2 linked regions of the Thermobifida alba genome follow. The protein of the gene in region 1 interacts with the protein of each later gene in a pairwise test. Links are inferred from orthologs where the notes say so. Each region holds a gene or a part of one and is shown on either strand. Other genes may lie near its edges.

Region 1 (3,000 bases):
GGGCGACCTCGCAGAAACCCCGGCAGGTCCTCGACGCCGAGCGGGAGTTCTACGAACGCCACAACGCGGCGGTGCACAGGGGGGCGCACCAGCTCGCGGAGGAGGCGACCGACGCCTACGAGGCGGCCCGGGCCACCATCGCGGCCTTCGTCGGCGCCCCCGCCGACGAGGTGGTGTTCACCAAGAACGCCACCGAGGCGGTCAACCTCGTCGCCTACGCCATGAGCAACGCGGCCACCGCGGGCGAGGAGTTCGCCCGCCTGGCCGTGGGCCCGGGCGACGAGGTCGTCGTCACCGAGATGGAGCACCACGCCAACCTGGTGCCGTGGCAGGAGCTGTGCCGCCGCACCGGGGCGACCCTGCGCTGGTTCGGCGTCACCGACGAGGGCCGCCTCGACCTGTCGAATCTGGACGACCTGGTCAACGAGCGCACGCGGATCGTGGCGCTCATCCACCAGTCCAACGTGCTGGGCACCGTCAACCCGGTCCGGCAGATCGCGGAGCGGGCGCACGCCGTCGGCGCGCTGGTCCTGGTGGACGGTGCCCAGTCGGTGCCGCACATGCCGGTCGACGTCACCGAACTCGGCGCCGACTTCCTGGTGTTCTCCGGGCACAAGATGTGCGGCCCCAACGGCATCGGCGTGCTGTGGGGACGCGGTGAACTGCTGCGCGCCATGCCGCCGTTCATCACCGGCGGCTCCATGATCGGCGTGGTGCACATGGACCGTGTCACCTGGGCCGACCCGCCGCAGCGCTTCGAGGCCGGGGTGCCGATGGCGCCGCAGGCGGTCGGCCTGGCCGCGGCCTGCGACTACCTGAGCTCCGTCGGCATGGAGGCCGTCGCCGCGCACGAGCACGCCCTGGTGGAATACGCGCTCAAGCACGTCGGTTCCATCGAGGGGGTACGGATCGTCGGACCGGCCGACGCCGAGGCACGCGGGGGAGCGGTGTCGTTCACCGTCGACGGCATCCACCCCCACGACGTGGGACAGGTGTTGGACGACCTGGGAGTGGCCGTGCGGGTGGGGCACCACTGCGCCTGGCCGCTGCACCGCAGGTACGGCACGGTGGCCACCACCCGAGCCTCCTTCTACCTGTACAACTCCCTCGCCGACGTGGACGCCCTGGCCGAGGGGATCCGCGAGGCGCAGCGGTTCTTCGGCGTGGCCCGAAGCTAGGAGAGGCGTGCCATGAAACTCGACGCGATGTACCAGGAGATCATCCTGGACCACTACCGCAACCCGCACCACAAGGGGCTGCGGGAGCCGTTCGACGCGGAGAGCCACCACATCAACCCCACCTGCGGTGACGAGGTCACCCTCCGGGTGCTGCTCAAGCCGGAGGAGGGGAACGGCACGGCCACGGTCGCCGACATCTCCTACGACAGCATGGGCTGTTCCATCAGCCAGGCCAGCGCCTCGGTCATGACCGACCTGCTCATCGGCAAGACCGTCGACGAGGCGATGGCCGTCCTGGACGAGTTCACCGCACTCATGCAGTCCAGGGGACAGGTCGAGCCCGACGAGGACGTGCTGGAGGACGCGGTGGCCTTCGCCGGGGTGTCGAAGTACCCCGCCCGCGTCAAGTGTGCTCTGCTCGCCTGGATGGCGTGGAAGGACGCGACCGCCAAGTCCCTGGCAACCCAGAAGGAGGGGGCCGCATGACCACCGGAAACGAGGAGGCTGCCCAGACCGCGCAGGCTCCGGCCGCCGAGGTGGACGAGGCGCTGCTGGAGGAGATCACCGACGCCCTCAAGGACGTCATCGACCCCGAACTGGGCGTCAACATCGTCGATCTCGGTCTGGTCTACGGCATCAACGTGGACGAGCGGGACATCGTCATCGACATGACGCTGACCAGCGCCGCCTGTCCGCTCACCGACGTCCTGGAGGACCAGGCCGCCAGCGCGCTGGAGGAGTTCGACCGCGAGGTCAAGATCAACTGGGTCTGGATGCCGCCGTGGGGGCCGGACAAGATCACCGAGGACGGCCGGGACCAGCTGCGGATGCTCGGTTTCAACGTCTGACCCGCTTGCGTCGTCCGTGACCTTCCGCCCGCGGCCCCGCCGGCCGCGGGCGTTTGCCGTTTCTTGGCACGCGCCCGGGTGAGGCACGGCGTCCCCCGGATAGGGGAGGGGAACGACGACCCGGGAGGAGACGGCCATGACCCATCTGGTGGTGTTCGGCGTAGCCGACCGGGACCGGGCGGAGCAGGCCCTCGACATCGCCGACGACCTGGCCCGGCACGAGCTGCTGCGGTTGAAGGACGCCGCCTACGTCTACAAGGACGCCCGCGGCAAGCCGCGCATCCAGCAGACGCTGAGCGCGACCGGTGTGGGCGCCGCGGGCGGCGCCCTGTGGGGCACCCTGGTCGGGGCGCTGTTCCTCTCGCCCGCGCTCGGCCTGGCGGTGGGGGCGGCGGCCGGCGCCGTCGCGGGCAAACTGACCGACATCGGTATCGACGACGGCATGATCCGCCAGATCGGACACCAGCTCGACGGGGGCCGGGCCGCGGTGTTCCTGCTGGTCCACTCGGCCACCAGGGACCGCGTCGTCGAGGCGTTGCGACCGTTGGAGCCGGTCGTGCTGGAGACCAGCCTGTCCCGCCGGGAGGAGCAGGAGCTCGTCAGGGCGCTGCGCGGCGAGGAGACGGCGCCGTCCGCACCGGGACGGGGAGGATGACGGCGGACGGGAACACACCGCCGGGAATCCACCGGAGCGGACACGCCCACACCACCATGTACCTGGTGGCCGACGGCGACGGCGTCACGGTCGTGGACACCGGGCTGCCCGCGGCCTGGCCGGTGCCGCTGCGCGCGTTGCGGGCCATCGGAACGGAGCCCGAGCAGGTCCGGGCGGTCGTGCCCACCCACGCGCACTTCGACCACCTGGGACTCGCGGAGCGGCTGCGCGGGCAGTGGCGGGTGCCGGTGTGGGCCCACCCGGAGGAGAACTTCGTCGCCGCCCACCCCTCCCAGTACCAGCACGAGAACAGCCGGCT
Region 2 (3,130 bases), 2.5 Mb from region 1 along the record:
CGATGTGGATGACCACGTTGGCACCCTGCGGTTCTCCCACCTCGTCAGCCAGGTGGCCGAGCAGACGGGCCATGCGTACGTCGGGTGTGTGACACAGCAGGTTGCTCAGGTGCTCTTCGCGCTGCAGGAAACGGGCCACGGACAGGCGGTAGATGTCGGTGTGCAGTTTGCAGCGCTCGGCGAAGGAGCGGAACGTTGGTGCGGGAATGGCATGGCCGACGCACCTGGTGGTGGTCCACGCCGTTGCGCTGCGAGGTTGTTCGAGGAGCACTCCGGTCTCACCGAAGAGGTCGCCGGGGCCGCGTAGAGCCAGAGGAACCTGTCGGCCATCGTCGGTGTCTTCAGTGATCTTGACGGTTCCTTCGGTCAGGGCCAGGACGAAGGTGGGCGGCTCTCCCTGGAGCATGAGTGGGGAATCGGCCCTGAACACGCGACGTGTGCCGATGCGGAGCAGTTCATCCCAGGTTTCAGGGGGGATCAATTGGCGCAGCTTCATGGATGCCGGATCTCCGGGACGACGAGGAAATTACAGAAGATTCTGCCAGGGCGGGCCGACAAACATGGTGAATTCGGATGGAGTTCCAGATTTCGCCTGAGGAGAAAAACCGGTTTTCGGTTGTCAAATTGACTTCAGGTGTGCCGTCATCGGCCCTTCAGAGCACTCGTCGGGGCTCGTCAGGACATCGGTGTGGTGGCACGGGGAAGCCGAACGCGTTGCGATCGCAGCGGTACGCCGGGGAGGGGAGGCCGGAAACCTGGTCGAACGGAACAGCCCGCGGGGTCTGCCGTCCGCCATGAGGTCGAAAACCCCCCGTCCGGCTCTCGGCCGTATCCTGGAGAAGTCATGGTTTATCTCGACCACGCCGCCACGACTCCGGTGCGTCCCGAGGTGCTCGCGGACCTGACGGACGGGTTCGGCGTTCTCGGAAACGCGTCCTCCCTGCACGGAGCCGGGCGGCAGGCCCGGCGGGTGGTGGAGGAGGCCCGCGAGACCCTCGCCGACGCCCTGGGCTGCACCCCGCACGAGGTGGTGTTCACCAGCGGCGGCACCGAGGCCGACAACCTCGCGGTCAAGGGCCTGTACTGGGCGCGGCACGCCCGGGACCCGGCGCGGCGGCGCATCCTGGTCAGCGCGGTTGAGCACCACGCCGTCCTCGACCCGGCCCACTGGATGGCCGACCACCAGGGCGCGCTCGTCGAGGAGCTGCCCGTGGACGCCTGCGGGCGGCTCTCCCCCGAGACGCTGCGCGCGGCGATCGAACGCGACCCCGCGAGCGTCGCGCTGGTCTCGGTGATGTGGGCCAACAACGAGGTCGGCACCGTCCAGCCGGTCGCGGAACTCGCCGCGGTCGCCGCCGAGCACGGCATCTGGTTCCACACCGACGCGGTGCAGGCGGTGGGCGTCGAAGAGGTCGACTTCGCCGCCAGCGGGGTGTCGGCGCTCACTGTCACCGGGCACAAACTGGGCGGACCGGTCGGCGTGGGGGCGCTGCTGCTGGCCCGCGGCGTCGACCCGGTGCCGGTGCTGCACGGCGGCGGCCAGGAACGCGACGTCCGCTCCGGGACGCTGACCACCCCGCTGCTGCGCGGTTTCGCCACCGCGGTGCGCCTGGCGGTCGCCGAACGCGCCGAGCACGCGGCCCAGTTGGCGGCACTGCGCGACGAACTGGTCGACGCGGTGCGCGCGGCGGTCCCCGACGTCCGGGTCAACGGCCACCCCGCCGAGCGCCTGGCGGGCATCGCCAACCTCGGCTTCCCCGGCTGCGAGGGCGACGCCCTGCTCATGCTGCTGGACGCCCAGGGCATCTGCTGCTCCACCGGTTCGGCCTGCTCGGCGGGGGTCTCCCAAGCCAGCCACGTGCTGCTGGCGATGGGCGCCGATCCCGACACCGCGCGGGAGGCGCTGCGCTTCTCCCTGGGCCGCGGCTCCACCTCCGCCGACGTCAAGGCCCTGGCGGAGGCCATCGGCCCGGCCGTGGCACGGGCGCGGGAGGCCCGCGCCCGCCGCCGGAGCTGACCGGCCACGACCCTGGTCCCGACGTCATCGGGAGGGCCGGAAACGGCTCCGGGGACCGGACCGCCGGCGGCGCGGCGCCCCGGCGGGGCTCAGCGCCCCAACTGCTTGCGGATGGGCTTGAGGATCTGGTCGATGGTGCGCCACTCGGGGTCCAGCGCGCTGGTGACGAACACCCGGCCCTCCGACCAGCCCCGGGCGGCCTTCTCGAACTCGGGCAGGATGCCCGACTCCGGGTCCAGGTAGAAGTGGAGGACCCGCTGGCCGCCGACCGTCTGCACGGCGAACAGCGCGCCGTTGGAGCCGAGCATCTCGCGCAGCCCGAGGGCGTAGGCCTCCAGCGCCGAGGCCGACGCCCCGGTGGGCAGGCGGTCCTCGTCGGTCTCCGCGTAGGAGACCATGACCTGCGCGTACAGGGTGAGCGCGGGGTAGTCGCGGCGGTGCAGCGGATAGCGCGCCGACAACTGCAGCGCCCCCCGCAGCGGAATCCGGCCCTGCAGGGTCACCCAGCCGCCTCCGCCGCCCATCCCGGACAGCTGCCGCACCACCGAGGGCATCGAGGTCGGCGGCAGCGGGTCCAGCGGTTTCTCCACCAGCGGGTGCACCGAGCCGATCCAGCGCACCAGGTCGTCCTCGCCCACGGCCAGCAGCACCACGTGCTCGGCGACCTCGCGCCGGGTCTCCTCCGGCAGGAACATGAAGTCCGGGTGGTAGACCCCGACCTCGATCTGTCCGCTGGAGTGGTCCACGCGCAGCGACACCGACGTGTGCGCCAGGTCGAGTTCGTGGTCGTCCCAGGTCGTCGCCCGGGTGAGCTGGGCGTGGTCGGCGGGACGCGCGGGGAAGAACGCCCAGTCGGCGTCCTCGGGGGCGGCGCGGTACCAGCGCTCGGCCAGGACGCGGGCCTCGTCGTCGGCCCCGGCGCGCAGGGTCAGCGCGTACGACGCACGCGCCGAGGCGGGCTCGTCCTCCAGGCTGGCCAGCAGCGCCTCGGGGCTGTCCAGGGAGCCGAGGGAGGCCAGGTCGGTGGGACCCGGTTCGGGGGCGCGCGACACCTCCCAGGACAGGGAGGGGTGGATGCGCCGCACCCGTTCGTCGAGGCGCTGGGCAGCCTCG

Evidence for each region.
Region 2: the proteins of sufU (region 1) and FOF52_RS21035 interact in binary tests that used the Escherichia coli proteins (3 or more experiments, as listed by UniProt). The link is inferred for Thermobifida alba from one-to-one orthologs.

What each region holds. Positions count from the first base shown.
Region 1 is NZ_CP051627.1:2,202,290-2,205,289, reverse strand. The notes cover bases 242-2,927. They hold sufU (Fe-S cluster assembly sulfur transfer protein SufU), read left to right. Parts: upstream 242-1,190; coding sequence 1,191-1,664; downstream 1,665-2,927. Other genes in these bases: FOF52_RS09725 (MBL fold metallo-hydrolase), read left to right, coding at 2,678-2,927; FOF52_RS09730 (DUF1269 domain-containing protein), read left to right, coding at 2,163-2,681; FOF52_RS09735 (metal-sulfur cluster assembly factor), read left to right, coding at 1,661-2,026; FOF52_RS09745 (cysteine desulfurase), read left to right, coding at 242-1,178. Outside these bases: more of FOF52_RS09745, read left to right, coding at 1-241; more of FOF52_RS09725, read left to right, coding at 2,928-3,000. UniProt on the Escherichia coli protein: A scaffold on which IscS assembles Fe-S clusters. Exists as 2 interconverting forms, a structured (S) and disordered (D) form. The D-state is the preferred substrate for IscS.
Region 2 is NZ_CP051627.1:4,699,025-4,702,154, forward strand. The notes cover bases 115-2,930. They hold FOF52_RS21035 (cysteine desulfurase family protein), read left to right. Parts: upstream 115-844; coding sequence 845-2,017; downstream 2,018-2,930. Other genes in these bases: FOF52_RS21030 (Crp/Fnr family transcriptional regulator), read right to left, coding at 115-496; FOF52_RS21040 (DUF695 domain-containing protein), read right to left, coding at 2,107-2,930. In the rest of the region: more of FOF52_RS21030, read right to left, coding at 1-114; more of FOF52_RS21040, read right to left, coding at 2,931-3,130. UniProt on the Escherichia coli protein: Master enzyme that delivers sulfur to a number of partners involved in Fe-S cluster assembly, tRNA modification or cofactor biosynthesis. Catalyzes the removal of elemental sulfur from cysteine to produce alanine.